One region of the Psychrobacillus sp. AK 1817 genome, then DNA from elsewhere that is predicted to be linked to it. Evidence: riboswitches for the same ligand, from Rfam matches in the RefSeq annotation. Region 1 holds a riboswitch; the other holds the start of a gene.
What was found. Region 1 has a riboswitch for thiamine pyrophosphate ahead of tenA (thiaminase II). Riboswitches for the same ligand answer to the same signal wherever they lie in the genome.
Positions count from the first base shown of each region.

Region 2: it holds a riboswitch for thiamine pyrophosphate, as region 1 does, so the genes downstream of both, D0S48_RS11040 (YkoF family thiamine/hydroxymethylpyrimidine-binding protein) here and tenA (thiaminase II) in region 1, are expected to answer to the same signal.

Region 1 covers NZ_CP031739.1:3,276,559-3,286,842, reverse strand. Annotated here, with positions in the region: gene thiE (thiamine phosphate synthase) at 1-177, opposite strand, end outside; gene thiD (bifunctional hydroxymethylpyrimidine kinase/phosphomethylpyrimidine kinase) at 168-980, opposite strand; gene thiM (hydroxyethylthiazole kinase) at 977-1,720, opposite strand; gene tenA (thiaminase II) at 1,701-2,390, opposite strand; TPP riboswitch at 2,464-2,561, opposite strand; TPP riboswitch at 2,621-2,718, opposite strand; gene rlmD (23S rRNA (uracil(1939)-C(5))-methyltransferase RlmD) at 2,920-4,281, opposite strand; gene D0S48_RS16370 (hypothetical protein) at 4,409-4,597, opposite strand; gene D0S48_RS16365 (YdhK family protein) at 4,936-5,532, opposite strand; gene D0S48_RS16360 (urease accessory protein UreH domain-containing protein) at 5,657-6,391, opposite strand; gene D0S48_RS16355 (F510_1955 family glycosylhydrolase) at 6,413-7,336, opposite strand; gene D0S48_RS16350 (response regulator transcription factor) at 7,352-8,029, opposite strand; gene D0S48_RS16345 (sensor histidine kinase) at 8,067-9,428, opposite strand; gene resA (thiol-disulfide oxidoreductase ResA) at 9,484-10,020, opposite strand; gene D0S48_RS16335 (cytochrome c biogenesis CcdA family protein) at 10,058-10,284, opposite strand, start outside.
Region 2 covers NZ_CP031739.1:2,234,796-2,245,079, reverse strand. Annotated here, with positions in the region: gene D0S48_RS11075 (efflux RND transporter permease subunit) at 1-321, shown strand, start outside; gene D0S48_RS11070 (VOC family protein) at 494-862, opposite strand; gene D0S48_RS11065 (DUF1697 domain-containing protein) at 967-1,467, opposite strand; gene D0S48_RS11060 (bifunctional diguanylate cyclase/phosphodiesterase) at 1,713-3,785, shown strand; gene D0S48_RS11055 (energy-coupling factor transporter transmembrane component T family protein) at 3,839-4,534, opposite strand; gene D0S48_RS11050 (ABC transporter ATP-binding protein) at 4,584-5,948, opposite strand; gene D0S48_RS11045 (ECF transporter S component) at 5,941-6,522, opposite strand; gene D0S48_RS11040 (YkoF family thiamine/hydroxymethylpyrimidine-binding protein) at 6,515-7,105, opposite strand; TPP riboswitch at 7,182-7,289, opposite strand; gene D0S48_RS11035 (2-hydroxyacid dehydrogenase) at 7,445-8,404, shown strand; gene D0S48_RS11030 (ABC transporter substrate-binding protein) at 8,931-9,926, shown strand; gene D0S48_RS11025 (ABC transporter permease) at 9,960-10,284, shown strand, end outside.

The sequences.
Region 1 (10,284 bases):
ATTTTGGCATTTACGTGCAAATTGTACATAGGAATCCCCAGTAAGTGCATTTTCACCCTTTTCTCTTAATTGAAACATCGTAATACCGGCTTGTAATGCTGCTTCTAACACCACTAAAGGATCACGCCTACAATTAATCGTACCCATAATAAAATATTTATCGAGATTTAGTGACATACAACATCACACTTCCCCTCAAGCTGACGATAGGCAAAATGATTCGTTGGACCAAAACCATGCCCAATATTTAATGGATTGCTAATCGCTAAATGGACAAATTTTTTCGCTTCCAAAACGGCTTCTTGCAAAGATTTTCCTTTTGCTATTTCTGCTGTTAATGCTGCTGAAAATGTACAGCCTGTTCCGTGCGTATGTTTAGTTTCAAATCGATTCGTTTCTAAGACAAAAGGAACCTCCCCTTTTATAAACACCGCATCAATCGCTTTGTCACCAGCTAAATGTCCACCTTTCATAACCACACATTGTACCCCAAGGGAGATAATATCTTGAGCAGCTAGAAATAGTTCTTGTTCCGTATGAATGGAGCGACCACTTATGACCTCGGCTTCTGGTATATTTGGTGTGCAAACAGTTGCAATGGGTAGCAGCTTATTTTTAAGAGCTTGTATAGACTCTTGTTGAAGCAAGCTGGCGCCGCCCTTCGCAATCATCACAGGGTCAACGATAAGAGGTAAGCCTCTATTTTTAAGTGTAGCAGCGACACACTCAATAATCTCTGAATTAAATAACATGCCTGTTTTAATCGCTGTCACATTAAAATCTTCAAGGACCGCCTTCAATTGTGCTTCTACAAATTGTACTGTTGTTGGAAAAATGCCATGTACACCTAACGTATTTTGGGCGGTTAAGGCAGTGATAACACTTGTACCAAATACACCAAGCTCTTGAAACGTTTTAATATCTGCCTGAATGCCTGCTCCGCCTCCACTATCTGAACCCGCTATCGTTAATGTAATCATTGGTGTCCCTCCGCTAAATATTCAAGTTGATTTAGAAAATTCATATGGAATGTCCCAATCGTTGAATACGCATTTGAGCTTGCTTGTTTATAATCACGAAGTAGATTCGCAAGATCTTCGAATGCATTTTCACAGCTTGCGAGCTCTGCTGCACAAAGGGCACTTAATAGACAGCCACTTCCTGTCATTTTCGTTACCTTTTCATGACCACCTACGATCCATTCTATTCTGATACCATCTGTAATCACATCTTGCTCACCTGTCACAATCACAAGACAGTTATATTTGTTTGCAACATGCATGGCCGTCTCAGCTACATCAAGTTCACCCACGCCACTATCGACGCCTTTTGCTTGCCAAGTAACACCTGCAATAGCCGCGAGTTCTCCGACATTACACCGAATTAAATTAATTTTAAGTTGTTGTAATATTTCCATCGTTGTTTCTAATCGAAAATTCGTTGCCCCTGCACCGACGGGATCAAAAACTATAGGAATGTTCTTCACATTCGCACTGTTTCCTGCTAGAAGCATTGATTTTATTGTCTGTTCATTTAATGTGCCGATATTTAATAAAAGCGCATTCGATTTTGATGCCATTTCCGCCGCTTCTTTAACCGCATCGGCCATCACAGGTGAAGCTCCTATTGCTAGTAAGCCATTTGCTGTAAAATTGGCCACGACATAGTTGGTGATACAATGCACTAAAGGTTTTTGTAGATTAATTTTTTGTAGGCTCATTCATATACACCCCTTTTGTCCAATTTTGCATCGTCCATGGCATTTCCCAAAACATCCACTCGTAATAACAGCTTTTTTCAAAATGTGCCTTTAAAACCTTTTGTTTCATGGGCTGTTCCTTCGCAAAACGATTTAACATCGACTTTTGCTTATTAATCGATTGAAGCATTTCGTCAGATGCATATAATGCAATCCATTGCGCATACAGCGGTATATTCGGACGAGCATACTTAAGCTGTTGCCCAATTTCTTGATAGAGCCAAGGGCAAGGTAATATAGCAGCAAATGCTTCTGCTACATCGCCATTATGGACTGCATTGTACATATGACTCACATAATTATAAGTAGCTGGTGCCACCTCAAAATTTTCAATTTCTTCGGCCGTTACATTTAAGTCTTGAAAAGTTGTACGGTGAAGCTCAAGCTCTGCTTCATGAATAAATCTCGCACTGTTTAAAAAGTACTGAATGTCCTCATCATTTGTTGCCTTTGCAGCTGCTAAAGCTAAGACTTTTGTGTAATGCTTTAAATAATACGCATCCTGTAGCATATAAAACTTGAACTTTTCGAGTGGTAAACTACCATCAGCAATACCTTGCACAAACGGATGGTTAAAACTAGCCTCCCAATAAAATTGCGTCTCCTGTCTAACTTTTTCACAAAACTCCATTTTTTTGTCCTCCTTAATTGGTGGACGTAAGTGCAAAAAAGGCGCCTCTAATAGAGACGCCCAAAAAGTGTAGACTACACCCATGATTGCTCCCTACGCCAGTGTTAACTGTCAGGTTCTAAGGGTCAGGTTTTAACCTTCTCAACACAATGTGTCCCCCCGCAATTAAAGTATTTGCAAAAGAAAAGCACCACGTAAAAAATACGCGGAGCTTAAGTAAGTACATATTGATAATCGTGTACTTTGCTCCCTACGTCTGTATTAACAGTCAGGTTCTAAGGGTCAGGTTTTACCTTCTCAACACAAACGTGTCCCCCTGCAAATTCATTTAATTACACTAAGTTTAACTGAAAGCACCGCGGCAAACAAGATAATAATCACGACGTGACAGGTATGAGTTTAAAAATGAATCAAAGACCCTAGCAGATGTATTGAATTTATATCATAAGTAGGAGCTTCTTCCAGACTAAATTTAAATAAGCGAAAAATAAAAAAACGAATTCCAAAATCAGAATTCGTTTTTGAATAATTATGCTAGTTCCAGCCAAGCGACAGCTTCGCAATGTGTCGTCTGCGGGAACATGTCCACTGGTTGAATTTCCTGTGTCTTATAGCCTCCATCTTCTAAAATGCGAAGATCACGTGCAAGTGTTGCTGGGTTACATGAGACATAAACTACACGTTTTGGGCGTTGCTCTATGATTGTCGTCAGAAGTGCTTCGTCGCAGCCTTTTCTCGGAGGATCCACTACTAGAACATCTGCATTTTTTCCTTCCTTGTACCACCGTGGAATGACTTCCTCTGCTGGGCCAGCTTCAAAGTATGTGTTAGTGAAGCCGTTTAGATCAGCGTTTCTTTTTGCGTCCTCAATCGCTTGAGGGACAATTTCTACACCCAACACTTGCTTCGCTCTTTGCGCTAGGAATAATGAAATTGTACCAATTCCACAATAAGCGTCAATTACAGTCTCGTCACCTGAAAGTTGAGCATAATCGAGTGCCTGTTTATATAATACTTCTGTCTGCTCTGGGTTTACCTGATAAAAGGAACGAGCAGATATTTCAAATCGAACATCTCCGATTAAATCCTCAATCGTTGGTTTCCCCCACAATAGGTTTGTTTCGTCTCCGTAGATGACGTTCGTATTTCTTGAATTAACATTTTGCATAATCGAGGTGACTTTTGGTTCTGCTTCTCTAATTAGTTCAATAATTGCTTCCTTCTTTGAAAGCTTAGGATGCTTTGTTACTAAAACGACCATCACTTCGCCAGTTGCTCTGCCTTTACGAACTACTAAGTGACGCAGCTGACCTTTTTTTGTGTCTTCATTGTAAGGGACTAAGTCTAGCTCTAATGCCTTTTCCTTGAATGCTCTCATCAATCGATCAGCTTCATCCGATTGGATCAAACAAGTTGGAGTGTCTGCAATTCTGTGAGACTTCGCCTGATAGAACCCTGCAATCACCTTTCCATCCGCTAAACCAAATGGAATTTGAGATTTATTACGGTATTCCCAAGGGTTGTCCATTCCTTTTACAGGTAATACTGGCGCATCAATCTTGCCTAATCGTTGCATGACATTTCGAACCATATTTTCTTTCCATTTTAACTGACCTTCATAATTGATATGCTGGAGCTGACAGCCGCCACATTCATAAAATACAGGACATGGAGCTTCTACGCGAAATGGGGAAGGCTCTACAATATTTAATAATTTGGCAAAGCCATAGTTCTTTAATGTCTTTAAAACAAGTACTTCCGCTTTTTCATCTGGCAGACCACCATGTATGAATAGTGGATAGCCGTCGACCTTAGCAACGCCAGATCCATCATGTGTCAAATCCTCTATATAAACCGCTAACTGATCATTCTTTTTTACTGGTGTGTTCACTTTAAATCTCCGTTCTTGTGTAATGGATATTATTATATCAAATATAGGCGTCCAATAGTATCAGGTAGCTTAAGTGTATTAAATTTCTCACTTTTTTTACCCACAAAAAAAAGTAAGGAAAATTTCCTTACTCGTTTAACTTTAACATTAATGAATCCTCTATGACAGTCCACTGCTTCTCAGGTAATATACTTTTGTTTAACCGAGCTACAAATTGCTCGGCCTCTTCAAGATTGTAAAATACTTTTATCAGTTGGCTATTTGAATTTTTCAACACTTCTGTAACACCATTCGTGCTACGTGCAATCACAAACATGTTCAACTCCAATTTATGGCATTAACAATTTATCATTGTTATTACCATAGTATCTCATTAAACAAAAGAAAAGTATACATTTTTTGGAAAATCATAAAATTATATATTAAAAAAAAATATAATTTTTAAAATCTCAAAATACATTAAATGTCTTTTTGATAATAGTCTATACAACCTAAAAAAGCAGCATGGCATCAACGCCATTTTTATTTTTAGAAAGTAATTTTAAGAAAGAAGTATCTGTTCTGCAGTTTTCCCTATAGAAGTGGAATCATAATATTGACATTTCTTCCGCAACTTCAAACAAACTCTTTCGTGAAAGTTATAAAAATTTTAGTTTATTTTGCTGATAGTTCACTTTCTGTTACCCACTTATGATTTGTAACTGCTTCCCCGTCTGTAGTTGAAATGTAATCTACCATATATACGGTCGTAGCTTCTGATGAGTCAATTTCTGCATTAGCACCTTCCATTCCAGCCATATGGTCAGCTTCAATGGTAACTTCTGTTCCTGGTTTTAAAGGTTGATCACCGGCATTTTTTATTTCTTCTTGAATTACCCATTTGTGATTCTCCACCCTTTTGCCACCAGTTGTTGGAGTATAAGAAATGACATATACAGATGTATCATAAGCTCCTACAATAGTTGCTTCTGCACCCTTCATGCCGCTCATATGGTCAGTCTCTAAAATTGCTTGACTGCCAATTTCAAAAGTTGGGTTTTCAGCTACTTTCAATCCGTCAGGAACTTCACCAGACCCAGACATGTCCATATTAGAATGATCCATACCTTCCATACTCTCGCCAGAACTTTCATTCATGTTCATATTATTAGGATTAGGGTTTGTATTGGTTTCCTTCTCATCACTAGCACAAGCAGAAATAATCATTACAACAACCAACAAAATGGTACCTATTATTAAATTTCTTTTCATTATAATCCTCCTCAATCTTTATTAATTACACACAACAATATAAACTTTGTTGTTGAAGACAATCATACACTGAAATTATGAAAAAACTATGCAGAACTTCCCCATAAATAATTGACCAAAAAGCTTATATTTCCCAGTAAGTGATTGTGTCAAAAAGTCCTATCATAAGAATTATAATGCCTGCTAAATTCTGAATAACTTTTCCCAGCTTCATACTTTTTTTCATTATTAATTGCCTTGCATCAAATAACCAAATTAATATAAACAAAAGAATTAGCGGTAAGGACGTCGCAAATCCAAATACTGCAGGTAAAACAAAACCATAAGAGGTTGATAAAACAGTAGGCATTAACCAAACAAAAAATAAGATAAACATTGTAGGACAAAATGCTAATGAAAAACTAGCTCCTAATAGAAAAGAACCTAACTTCCCTTCTTTTAATACCAATGGGATGCGCATAGTTAATCTATTAATAAAGCCAAACTTAAAAATCCCTAAAAGTACAAGACCTGTAACCATCATAAGTGGCCCAATCGCTTTACGAAATATTGGGAAGAACTCTGTCATTTTTGTCTCAAAGGATTGACCAAATATCCAAGCCAATAATCCAATTAAACTAAATACAACGATTTTCCCTACGATAAAAGATATAATCTCTCCCCAATTCCCCTTCATTTGAATTGTTCGATTTCCATAAAAGGTAATAGCACTTAAATTCCCCGTTAATTGACAAGGTGCAGCCGCCCCAATTAAACCAAGTAGAAGTGCGACTACAATCGGAAAATGTTCGAAGGAGTGTAAGAAATCAGTAACTGGGTTACTTATTGTTTGACTTATCTTTGACATCAAACTGTACATCTAAATTCACCTTCTATTTTCTTATATTGATAACTCACCATTTGAAGCGAGTTTATCCCAAGAAAATCCTTCGTCTTTTGTTACATAAATATTATTATTGTTTGTAGCTATTACGATCTCTTTTAGATTCCCTGGGTTTATTGCAATAAAGATAATGGGATCCATTTCTAAATCAGATGGTAGTTCAATTTCTGTTTCCTCACTATTCTCTATCATGAAAGATTTTAGAAATACCTTATCATTATCAAAATTAGAATAATAACCTCCTGTCTCATTAAATGTTACATACGTGATATTATTAGTATCATTCTTCCGTTTAAAATTTTGTCCATAATCATCCGAAATAAATAATCCATCCTTGCTTGCTGCAGCAATAGTTTGCTTATACGTTGGGTGTGCAGACAAATTGGAAATATAATCTGACGTAAATCCATTCATAGCAACCTTCTTCCAAGAAACACCTTCATCTACAGAATAGTGTAAACCTACATCCATCTCTTTAACGGGTGTTTCATTTAATACGTAAATTGTATTTGAATCATAGCCAGCCGCAAGATAATGAAAATCAATCTCTCCATAAAAAGCTAATTGTTCGAAACTTGCTCCTTTATCGTTGCTCTTTATAAGACCTAGAGGATTTTTATATTCACTTCCTTCTTCTGGGTGACCACTTGAGAAAAATCCTTCTCGTACAGCTTGAAAGCCCATATAATCATGTTTTTGACTATTTGCTTCTTTCCATCCTTCTTTGCCATATTCATATAATCCTAAATGTGTTGCAATGGCAAATTCGTTTCCTCCATTTATATATCCCATACCGTGTATATGATCAATTTTATTATTTTTAACTTCGTTAAATAAATATCCTTCCTTTTCATTTGAGTTACATGCAGACAGGAGAAATAATATTACAATTAAACCAATTAAAAATTTATATTTTTTCATTTTAATATAACTCCCTTAGCTCCATTTATATCCGATTCCCCATACCGTCTTAAGAAATTCATCAATAGGGAAACCATTAGCTTTCAATTTTTCTCTCAAATTGCGTATATGTGAGTCTACCGTTCTTGTGTCTGTATATGTGCTAAATTCCCATGCAGCATTCAATAGCTCTTCGCGTGTATATGTTTTTTTGGGGCGAGTAATTAATGCTTCAATAATATAAAATTCTTTCAATGTTAGTTGTACGATTGCATCATGGTATTGTAATGAATAAGTCTCCCTATTTAGTATAAAAGCTTCGTAAGTTATAGACACTTCCTCCAATTCATTCACAGATAACCGGCGTAATATTGCATTAACTCTTGCCACCAACTCTTTTTCATCAAAAGGTTTTGTTATATAATCGTCAGCCCCAGTGTTTAATCCTTTTACTAAATCTAACTTTTCAGATCTGGCTGTAAGCATAATTATAGGAACATCAGAAAACTTTCTTATCTTTTTACAAGCTTCCCATCCATCCATTTCTGGCATCATGACATCTAAAAGGACAAGATTAACTTTCTCATTTTGCAGTATCTCTATTGCTTTCTTGCCACTTGTTTCTTTCATACATATGAATCCAAGTGGCTGAAGAAATAATTCAATTAAATCTAACATTCTAGGCTCATCATCCACTAACAAAATTTTCTGCATGAACGCTCAAAACCTCCTATTCAATCCTTACATAATCCTAAATTATTACTGTAAATGTACTTCCTTTTCCCAAAATACTATGAACCTCAATGCTTCCTCCATGCGCTTCCACTAATTCCTTCACAACAGCAAGCCCAATTCCTGATCCACCAAACGAACGTGAACGTGACTTTTCTATACGGTATAGTTTTTCAAATATGAAACTAATTTCATCGTTGGGAATTCCTATTCCACAATCAATAACAGAAATAATTGTCCTCTTCTCTATTTTACGTACATCCAATGAAACCTTTGTATTTTCTTTAGAGTATTTCAATGCATTATCAAGTAAATTCAATACAATTTGCTCTAATCGCAAAGAATCGGCATGTACTTGAAAATTGTCCTCACATACATAACTTAGTTTGATATTCTTCATCTCAAAAGAAGGTCCAACTAGTTTGATGATGTTGTCAAAAAACGGCTGTGCATCAAAATACTCCTTTGATACAGTAAAAGAATTCTCATCCATTTTTGCTAAATCTAATAAATTTTTTACAAGTTCTTTCATTCTTTCTGACTCTTCTGCAATTATTAAAAGATACTGCTCACGTTCTTCTTTACTAATCTCTTTTCGCATTGCTACATTAGAATATCCAATTAGATATGTAAGAGGAGTTTTCAGTTCATGAGCAACTGAAGCTAAAAATTCATTTCGTTCCGTTTTCATTCTTTCTAGGTCATTCGCTAACTTTTGAATAGAACCTGACAATTTCCCGAGTTCATCCTTACCGATGGAAGGAAGACTCACAGCAAAATCCCCTTTGCTTAAGTTCTCCGTAGCTTCTTTCATACGTATTAAAGGTCTCGTAAGTAGTCTAGATAATGCCGTATAGACGATAAACAAGAGGATAACACTTGTCCCACCGGCAATTCCAAAATGCATGTTTAGCTTATCCACCAATTGCTTAATAGAAGATGTACTTTGAAACATGACAACATAACCAGATTGATCATTACTCACTTTATAGGGATGTGCACTTATAATATAAGGTGATTCATTCCACTCTGAAACTAGTACTTCATCTTTTTTCGAATCCAGATTTTTTATTAGTGGGATATAGTCATCTAAAGGCAAATTTTTTTCAAATGAGCTATTTATGATTTCCCCTTTGTTATTTGTAATAACGACTTCTCTTTCCTTTCCCTTTTCCATCAATACGATATGTCTCATAGTAGTATCAGAGTAGTATTCAAGAAGTACCTCGCGATGATTTGATCCGTTTTTTAATAATAAAGAGAACTCCTCATCAATTCTTGCATGTACAATATTTTGATGGAGATAAAAAATAAGGAATGCTTCCATTATCAGTACAGCGATGAAAAAATAAGCTGTTAACTTTGTCGAAATTCTATTCATCAAACCATTTACACCTTCTCACTAAAGAATCCAAATAACCAAATGAAACTAAATATTATGAAGGCATTATCTGCTCCATATATCGCTTTATGCTTTCCTCACTCATCTCACCAGTGATTATTTTCTCAATTTTACCTTCCGGGTTAACAAGAAAAGTAGTAGGTAAAGGATTAATATTATATGTCTCCATTACACTTTTATTTTTATCTATCAAAACCGGGAAGCTCAAACCTTTGCGATCAATATATTTTTGCACTTTAAAATCGGACTCACCTATGTTTACTGCCAGTATTTGAAGACCGTTGTCTTTTACTTTTTTATACTGTTTGTCCATCAGCGGGAATTCTCTCTCACAAGGTTTACACCAAGTTCCCCAAAAGTTTAAAAAGACCCCTTGACCTCTGTAATCAGATAATTTATGTCTCTCTCCATTCATATCAATTAATACAAAATCAGGCGCTGTATCTCCTACTTGTAAAACTTCATTTTTACTTTTACTTAAATTAGTGTATATGGTAAAGACAATTACTCCAACCATTAACGTCAAAAGTGTAAGTCGTATGTAAAATCTTTTTTTCTTTTTGTTTTCCATAGTAAAAAACCTACTCTCTAATAAGTTTTGATTTAATTTAAAACCCTGTAAATCCTCCAAAAAAAGGAGTCAAAAATTCTATAATCTTTGTCAGCATATCAAAATATAGTAAGACTCCCATGACAACCATTAAAGTTCCTCCAAATTTCATAAACATTTCACTTCTTTTTTGTAAAAACTTCATTTTTCCTATAAATAACGACATAATGAGAAATGGAACAGAGAAACCTAGGACATAAAATAACATATATAGGATTCCACGTT
Region 2 (10,284 bases), 1.0 Mb from region 1:
GTTGTGACGAACGCTATCGTGCTTGTGGACCGTATTATTCATATGGAACGTGATGGTATGACAATGCGTGAAGCAATCTTAGAAGCTGGGGCAACACGTTTACGTCCAATTCTTATGACTGCCATTGCAACAATTGGAGCACTTGTTCCACTTGCGGTTGGTTCAGGTGGTGGCGGTGGTTTAATCTCTAAAGGATTAGGTATTACCGTAATCGGTGGTCTAGCAAGTTCAACATTGTTAACGCTGATTATAGTTCCAATCGTTTATGAGGTTCTTTCTAAGCTATTTAAGAAAAAACGTAACGAAGTACAAGATAATTAATTAAAATAAAAACGCCTGTGGGAGTCATTTTCCCATAGGCGTTTTTTCAAATATAAGTGTTCCTGCAAGATGCGTGAGCGGCGGTGATGGCTTATTGGCTACCCCTGAAAGCGTAAACCAAAGCAGAGTGGAAATCGAAGAACAATTTTGTCACGACTGCGCTTTTTTTAAGTCACATCCACTCTAAAATCTCGATTCGATTACCAAATGGATCATGAATGTAGATGCGATTAGCTCCTGGTAGCTCTGCATCGACTACAAAGCTTACTCCTTGTTCGGATAAATGCTCTTTTAGAGCTTCTAAGTTTTCCACCTCGAATGCTGGATGTGCCTTCTTGGCAGGAGAAAACTTTTCTTCAACTCCAATGTGAATTTGATAGCTACCTAATGTAAACCATACACCGCCCTTCTGTTTTAGAAGAGGTGGTTTTTCTATTTCTGGCAATCTTAAAATTCCAGTGAAGAATCGGCGAGCTTCTTCTTCACAGCCCTTTGGAGCAGCTAATTGAATATGATCGATTTTTTTAAAAGTAAACGACATGCTTCATACCCCCTTATGAATAACTTTACTTTACCGTAAGTTTTCTGATAATAAAAATTTATTTAATTCATAAAAAGGTATAAGAAATTCTTATGTCAAACATCCTACATTCTTTCTAATATTTTTATCACTGTATTTTTATTTCTAGCTGTGCAAACCGTTTGGAGCTTCTTTTCAAAGAAGGCATTCGTATACTTTGTCTGGTGATAGTTCTTGGAATGATTAATGATCAAATTACGTCTATGAAGAACTACAAACTCGTCCTCTACTATTTCCTTAAGTATAGTAATCTGTTCGTTGGTAATTTTCCTTTGTAGAAACATGACAAAGGTTTGGTCATTTAAGAAAAGTGGATGGTTATGTACTTCTTCCAATTCAGATTTCGTTCTTAAAGTAACCGGAATAGAAAACCCATAAGTGATTCTTAGTGCTTCCTCTAATTTTCCCTCGCTACATTCACTGTTATCAAAAATAACGTTTCCTGTTTGAATATATGTACGTACATTATGAAAGCCCAATTCTTCAAAGAGTTGCTTTAGAGATTTCATATCTACTTTATTAATCTTTCCTAAATTAATTCCTCTTAGCAGAGCCACTGATGACATTTAATAGCCTCCTATATAATTTTCTGATAATACCTATTTTCAACAGTATTGGAATATTCACAATAATTATATAACAAAAATAAATAATCATAAAGAACCAATTTTCAACAATTCGACACACATATATTGTAAAAATATTATAAGATAAAATATTTAATCAAAATTATACAATTACATTATGGTTTTTATGTTATATGTCTGGTTGATATGGTATAGTTTAACAGATAAGTTGTTCGTCGAAAGGAATGACAAAGTTGTTTTTTAGTGCTATATCACCCATATATTCTATAGAGTTACAACCGGAGTATTCATTGGTCGGTGTGATAATTTCAATTATAGTTGCCTGTATTGCTTCATTTACTGCGCTATCGCTAAATGAAAGAGTCCAAAAAAATAGTTTTTTTCACTATTTATTTTGGTTAATATTAGCATCTATTTCACTTGGTTTGGGAATTTGGGCTATGCATTTTGTAGGTATGACCGCTATTACGTTGCCAATCAGTATGAATTACAATTGGATATTGACTTTTGTGTCACTAATTCCAGGTGTTTTAGCATCTTTTATTTTTTTCTATTGGGTAAATAAACCAATTCAATCTTGGTGGAAATATATAATTGCAAGTATTTTAATGGGGTTAGGGATAGCAGGAGTTCACTATATTGGAATCCGTTCCATGGAGATGGATGTGCAATACGTTTACGATAGACCTACTATATTTATCAGCTTGTGTATCTCTATCATGTTTACGCAGACTGCTCTATTTTCTATTAAATATTCATCAAAAAAGACAAAAAACTTTATTACTAAAACTTTTTCATCCATTTTAATGGGCTGTGCAATTGCTACAACTCATTATGTAGGAATATTAGCAATAAGTGTTTACGCCCCGAGAGATTATTTAGTCGCAACTGCAGAAAATCACTCGATGCATAATACTTTTCTAGGTGTAACTGTAACCTTTTTCCTTGGAATGCTAATAGGGGTATTACTTTTATCTAGTATGATGGATCGGTACGTAAAATATAGAGCCAATTACTTTGATAATCTTACAATGCTACCTAATCGTAGAAGCTTTGAATCATACATTGAAAAGTCTGTTACTGGTCAAACACTAGCAGTCTGGCATTTACATGACTTTGGAAAAATAAATCAAGAGTTTAGCTTCATGTTTGGGGACGAGGTCATTCAACATTTAACTAAAATCTTCACGGATTACAAGCCGCCATCAGCTCGTTTGTTTAAATTTGAAAGCAATCGTTTCGCTTATATTATGAGAACTACTGATGATACAAATATCCATGAAATGCTAATAGCAATGGAAAAAATAGCGGAGATTTTAAAGAGACCCCTTACAATTAAAAATAAAAAAATAGTACTTCCAGGGGTTTGTGCTATTTCCGCGGTAAGGGATTATCGAGACCTTCATTCAATCTATTCGAATGCCCTAGCTGTGTTTAATGACTCTTCCATTGAACATAAACATGAAGTAATTATGTTTGATCCGGTCATACATACGCATACGTTTGAAAAAGAATTAGTCGATGGAATTGAAAAAGCAATGATTAACAAAGAGTTATATCTCGTGTATCAACCCAAAATAAATCTACGAAATGTGGAAGTAGCAGGAGTAGAGGTTCTTCTAAGATGGAATAATTCAAAATATGGTTTTTTGTCTCCGGCAGTCTTTGTCCCTATACTAGAGGAAAATTCGAAGATGGAAATGGTTACGGACTGGATTGTAGAACAGGCTTGTAAACAAATGTACCAATGGAAGAAAGAAAATATTTCACTAGGAAAAGTAGCGATTAATATACCTGGACATTATGTTACCTCTCCAGCTCTACTAAAACGTTTGATAAGTATTACAAGTAGTTATGAAATCTGTCCAAATGAAATAGAGTTAGAAATTACGGAAACTAGCTTTGTAAGTAATATTGAAGAAGCAATGCGGGCGGTAGGAGTATTTAGGGAGAAAGGTTTCTCTGTTGCCCTGGATGACTTTGGAACAGGGGTATCCTCACTTTCTTATTTAAAGCAAATACCAATCTCTACCTTGAAGATTGACAAAACATTTATTGAGGAAGTTCCAAATTCTCATAAAGATTCTTTAATAGTACAGGCTATTATTGCACTAGGGACGTCACTCGGACTAGAAATAGTCTTTGAAGGAGTGGAAACAAAAGAACAGGTAGGATTTTTAAGGGCATCCTGCGAAAATCCTATTTTACAAGGTTATTATTTTGCTAAACCTATGCGAGCAGAAGAACTATTTCATTGGCAAGAGAATATAAAACAAAAGTTTGCTGATAAAATATGATTGTATTTAAAGGAAGAGAGTGTCACCCAAGTCAGGTGTCACTCTCTTTGTTTTTACGCTAACCAAAGATTACTGAAACAACTGATTAATAATAAACTAATAAACAAGAATGCTAACATGAAATCATTCTTTTCAATAGTAACCTTATGATAAAAAACCCTTCTTGGTTCTCCTGTGAAACCCCTTGCTTCCATAGCAAATGCAACTTTCTCCGCTTTACGAACAGCTCCAGCGAGCATGGGGATTAGTACGCGCCGTAAACCTATTATTCTCTTGAAAATATTTGATTGGTCATCTAATCCCCTAAGTTTCTGCACCTGTTGAACTAGTATAAATTCATCCTTTAAGAGGGGTAGAAATTGATAACCAACCATAATTCCGTAAGCGATTTTTGGAGATAGTTTTAACTGCTGCATTAGGCTACGTATAAATATAATTGGATCGGTAGTTAAAGCAAATAACAAGCTTAGGCTAGAAAAAGCTAAAACGCGAAAGCTTAGGGACAAGGCGTGATTCAGTTGACTCATAGTTATTTCAACAGAACCGATAGACCAAAGAACAGGACCAGTCCTACTGTCTGCAAATAAAAGAGTAGTCCAAAGATAGCCAAATGCTGCTATAAAAAATGGTAGCATCAGTAAGCCCCATTTTCTCCAGGATATATGGCTTAAAAAGATTTGCACCAAAATAATACTTAACCAAAAAATAAGTGGAGTCCATGGATTGAAAAAAAACGCAAGTGTCAGCATGCAAATCATTACTATCACAAACTTAACAGACGGATTCATCCTATGTAGGCTAGTGTGCATAGAGAGCACCTCGTCTAGGTGAGAGTAATTGATGTTCTAGCAGTAAATCTTCTTTACCCCAAAAGCTGTCAGAGTGATATTTTCCTGTAATTGCTCCGTCTTTCATTAGTAAAATGGTGTCTGCAACCTTATAAGCAAACTCCATATCATGTGTAACAATTAGGAAGGTAGTACCTGCCTTAGAACGATTATCAATTACTTTAAACAGTTCGGCTAAAGTAGCGGAGTCCTGGCCAGAAGTAGGCTCATCCATCAGTATCACTTCACGATTCTGACAAAGCATAATGGCTATAGCTAGGCGCCTTTTTTGCCCATGACTGATTGAAAAAGGATGTGCATCTGAAACAGTAGATAAATTCAGTCGCTCCAACATTTCCTCCGTATTTTGAACACCACCGAAAGAAACCTCTTCCTTCACTTGCCCTGTAATAAACAAAAATTCTGGTGATTGAGGTACATAGCCTAACATGCTAGGCTTTACTTTGCCATTAGAGGGTAAAATACCAGAAAGAGCCTTCAATAATGTAGATTTCCCACTGCCATTTGGTCCAGCTAGCACTGCGATTTCTCCTTTATTTAAAGAGAATGAAGTTGGCTGTAAAAAATGCTTTGTACTAATATTTTCCACATGCAGAGACTTTTCTGCTTGAACCATGCTCTTCCTTTTGGTATAGCTTTCATACGGAATTCTATCTTCCTTTAACTTAATTGTTCGATGAAAGAAGTTGTCCCATAGGTCGAGTCTATGCTCAATCGCTAAGATGGTTATACTCGATTTTTGCTGAAGTAAGTCCAACCATTCAATATATTGTTTTGCGGTATACGGGTCCAGATGGGTGATAGGCTCATCTAACAATAATATTTCTGGCTCCATAATCATTGCACAAGCAGTGGCAACCCTTTGCTTCATACCTCCAGAAAGCGATTGAATGATGGAATGTCGATAATCCGTTAACCTAGTTAACTCCAATACTTCAGAAATCTTCGTCTCCATTTCTTCCTGTGCGACGAGTAAATTCTCTAAAGTAAAAGCAAGCTCTTCCTCTACAGTTGGCATACAAAATTGTGCATCGGGATCTTGAAATACTGTTGCGATACGATGATTGACCTCGCCAGGTCGATAGGAATCATTTTCTTTACCAAAAAGTTCTATTCTACCGGACACTATGCCATCGCAATTTTCTGGATAGAGACGATTGCACAAATAAAGTAAAGTGCTCTTTCCGCAGCCGCTTGGTCCGGTTATGACGACACGCTCTCCTTTTTCGATAGACATAGAAAAGTTTGATAGAACAGCAGTATCCTTGTCTGGATAAGAAAAGGTGACATCTTCAAAACGGATAACTTTAGGCACGAATATCACCTTTTTTTGAACGCGAAATAGCATATCCTCTTAACGACCCAGTGGCAAGCAAGCCGTCAGCTACAGCTTTTCCACCTAAACCAGCAATGAGAGTTCCACTAAAAATACGAACAACTAGCATGAAAACTACATACCCAGTTGTATAAACGGCAAATCCTCCTAAGAAATAGCCATACACAAAGCTAAAAACTGCGGATCCTGCTCCCGCAAGCATTAAAACCCAAAGATCAAACCGTTTGTAACGTGTAGCGGCGAATACAGCCTCGGCACCTAGACCTTGTATGACACCAGAAAGGATAAGACGTGGCCCGACGGCATTACCTAAAAGTACCTCTATTGCTGCTGCGATAGTTTCCGAGATAACCGCCGCCCCGGGTTTCCGAATGATGTACATACAGATAATTGAAACGATAAACCAAACACCAAAAATCCACTCATATGCGATTGGTCCGACGAAGCCAGACCAAATGTTTCCTACATGAAGGAAGAGTAAATAAACAATCCCAAACACCACTGCAAAGACCGACATTAAAACAATTTCTTTTAGCTTCCATGATTTAAGCATGGAGGTCATCTCCGTGAGAAGGGCTATTAATGCTCATCGATAAAGTCATCACTAAATGCTTGTGCTCTTCTGATCTAGCTCTGCTGAAGGCTGCCTCATAATAAGCAAACACGTCATGGATATCCCCATGAATCCCGCTAGCATAATGCATAGATTCATTGAATACACCCTTCACTTTAGCGTGCTCAATCTCTCTGTAGATCACATCCATATAGTTAGGATTGTTCATAGGGTATAAAGCAAATTGAGAAGAAACATATTGGTTTGTTTCATCCTTATTTGTCACTTCATTTCCCTTGTCTAAATAAACGTCAGCAGTGGTGTCGCCAGGACAACCCGCTGAGAATGTTCCAGAAAGAGCTACATGTACCCCTGTTTTGGCAGCATTCAGAGTAATAGATTTTGCCACATTAAATACATGAACTTGTTTTCCTCTGATAACGGTTGAGACATCATCCGTATGCATCCACACATTGGATACATCTGTATTCTGTAGTGCACCTTTAATAATGCTTACAAAATCATTGCTCATCGGATGTAGGGAAAAACGAAACCCTACAATTGGACTTAAACCACATTCCATCCTAAAAACCTCCCTCAATTTTTTCATAAAAAAAAGCTACATCCGTGAAGATGCAGCCACTAACCCTTATGAAAAAAGGAAAGTCACCGCACTTCCTCACGCAGGTATTATCCTGATCGAGTAATAAGGGATCGGAGCTAAAAAGCTCTCATCACAGCCAAAGTGGGCACCCCTAGTGCAGAAACGGTATGTAGTTTTACAGTTGTGTATAAATTTACACAATTTGTTTTCTTTATGTGCCCACAGTATAGCGTATAAAAATATAATTGTAAATATGGTTGAATTCTTTTCTCTAATCGTCCATGCTTAAATTATCAGAAAACATAAGGGGGAAACTAAATGAACAAAATTTTTATTACTCGAAAATTACCGGAGGAAATTGTACAGCCATTAAGAGAAAAATTTGAGGTGAATATGTGGCACAGCGAGGAAACTCCAATGGATTATGAAGATATAAAAAAGGAGGCAAAGGACGTCCATGCCCTGTGGACGGTTCTCTCTGATAAAGTGGACCGGGAACTTATAGAAAGTCTACCGAATTTAAAAATTATCAGTAATCTAGCGGTTGGCTTCAATAATATTGATGTGGAAGCAGCGAAAGAAAAAGGGGTTATGGTAACAAATACTCCTGGTGTATTAACTGAGACAACTGCAGACCTAACCTTTGCGTTGTTATTGGCTACTGCTCGTCGTATTACCGAAGCAGAACAAGATATTCGTGCAGGTAAATGGAAATCATGGACACCGATGCAGCTGACGGGAATGGACGTTTTTGGAGCTACGTTAGGAATCATAGGCATGGGAAGAATCGGTGAAGCGGTAGCAAGACGTGCGAAGGGTTTTAATATGAAAGTCTTATATCATAATAGAACAAGAAAATTAGAGGCAGAGCAACAAAATAACTTTACATATGTGGAGCTAGAAACATTATTGCAAGAATCTGATTTTGTTGTAATATTGACACCTCTAACTCCAGAAACTAAAAGGATGATTGGAAAAAAAGAGTTAGGATTGATGAAGGAAACCTCTGCTCTTATTAATGTTGCACGTGGCGGAATCGTAGATGAGCAATCCCTTTATGATGCCCTCCTAAATAAAAGAATATGGGCCGCTGGACTAGATGTTTTTGAGACGGAGCCTGTTCCTTTAGATCATCCACTCTTAACCTTGCCTAATGTTACAGTCCTACCCCATATCGGCAGTGCAAGTATTCATACGAGACTTGCTATGATGCAAATAAATGCTAAAGCAATTGAAAATGTTTTAGAGGGACAAGAACCTGACAATCGAGTTGTTTAAAGGAAAAAAATTATAATCTAGGCTGCCATGAATCCAGTATTCATGGCATTTTTTATGAGGTAAGAAAGGTGTAAGTATGCGACGGGGATGGCTTATCGCTCACCCCACAGAAAGTGTCCACCTGAAATCAAGCTTACTATCCTATGTCCTAATCTAGTAGAAAGCAAGTGAGCATGCACTTTTCAATTAAAACTATACAAAAGCACTATCTATCAAATACTTGATAAAAATTACTGTTTTTAAACGAGAATATTGTACAATATTTACCTATTTATCTAATCGTATTGGTCTACTAAATTAATGCTAAATATTCAGATTAAAATAAAAAATTAACAACTATCTCTTTAAGTAATTTGCAATATACAAATTTGTTTAGTAGTATTAGTAGTTATAAATTAGGCGTCCTTTAATTTCAGTATTAGGAAGTTTAATTGTTTTGAAATTTTAGCAGTTATTTTATAAGTATTGAAGGAGGAACGATCGAACGTCTAATTTAAAAATTGAATGAAAAGAGGTAGTCAGACTAATGAAAAAAATTATGTTATTTTTTTCACTTTGCATGCTTTTAGTACTTACAGCTTGTGGCAACGAGACAAGCAAAGACAGTATTGAGGTGATTAAGTTTGCTGATGCAGGATGGGATAGTATACGCCTACACAACAGCATTGCTCAAACTATCATCGAAGAGGGTTATGGTTATGAAACCGAGGTAACAAGTGGAACAACAGCAGCTACGATGCAATCACTTGAAAAGGGCGACATAAATGTCTATATGGAAGTATGGACCGATAACATTAAAGATGTCTACGAAAAAGCAATTGAAAGTGGAAATATCATGAAGGTAGCTACTAATTTCGCTGATAACGCGCAAGGATTATATGTTCCAACTTACGTGATAGAGGGAGATGCAGAACGAGGTATTGAACCAATCGCTCCAGATTTAAAGACAGTTCAAGACTTAGAGAAGTATCCAGAAATTTTCCAAGATCCCGAAGATAGCAGTAAAGGCCGAGTGGTCGGAGCTCCATCTAGTTGGGTAGTAAGTGAGTATTTGGGGACGAAACTTGAAACATATGGCCTTGACGAACAATATAACTATCTGGCACCCGGCTCTGATTCTGCAATTGTTGCAGATTTAGCAGGAGCATATAAAAAAGGGGAGCCTTGGGTAGGATATTATTGGTCACCAACGTGGGTAACAGCTAGCTACGATTTAACTCTATTAGAAGACGCACCTTACGACGAAGCAAAATGGAATGAATCAAAAGGAACTGAGTTTCCACCAAATGATGTAGTTATTGCAGTTCATAAGGATTTACCAACACAAGCTAAGGACGTAGTAGACTTTTTAAGTAAATATGAAACTAGTAACGATTTAACGGAAAGTGCATTAGACTATATGCAGGAAAATGATGTTGAAGCAGATGAAGCCGCTATTTGGTGGATGAAAGAGTATGAAGATATTTGGACAGCTTGGGTGTCCGAAGAAGTGGCTGAAAAGGTAAAAGCTTCTTTGAAATAATTCATTACTTAATCTAACTAAAGAAAGGTGGTTGTGGCTGTACTTTTACAGTCCCATTCTATGACAGAATTTCCAAACGTACGATTTCCAATAGGGGATGTAGTAGAGAAATTCGTGGATTTTCTTGCCATGAATTTTGATGCATTCTTTGATTTTATCTTTATCATCTCGTCCTCCATGATTAAAGGTCTTGAGGCGGGTCTACTAGCGATTCCTTGGTGGTTATTTATTGTTATCATCTTTTTAATTGGATGGTTTTTTAATAATCTATATGGAGGACTGCTATATGCAGCATTTATCTTCTTAATTGGATCCTTTGATTTGTGGCCAGAAACAATGACCACCATTTCCATCGTTT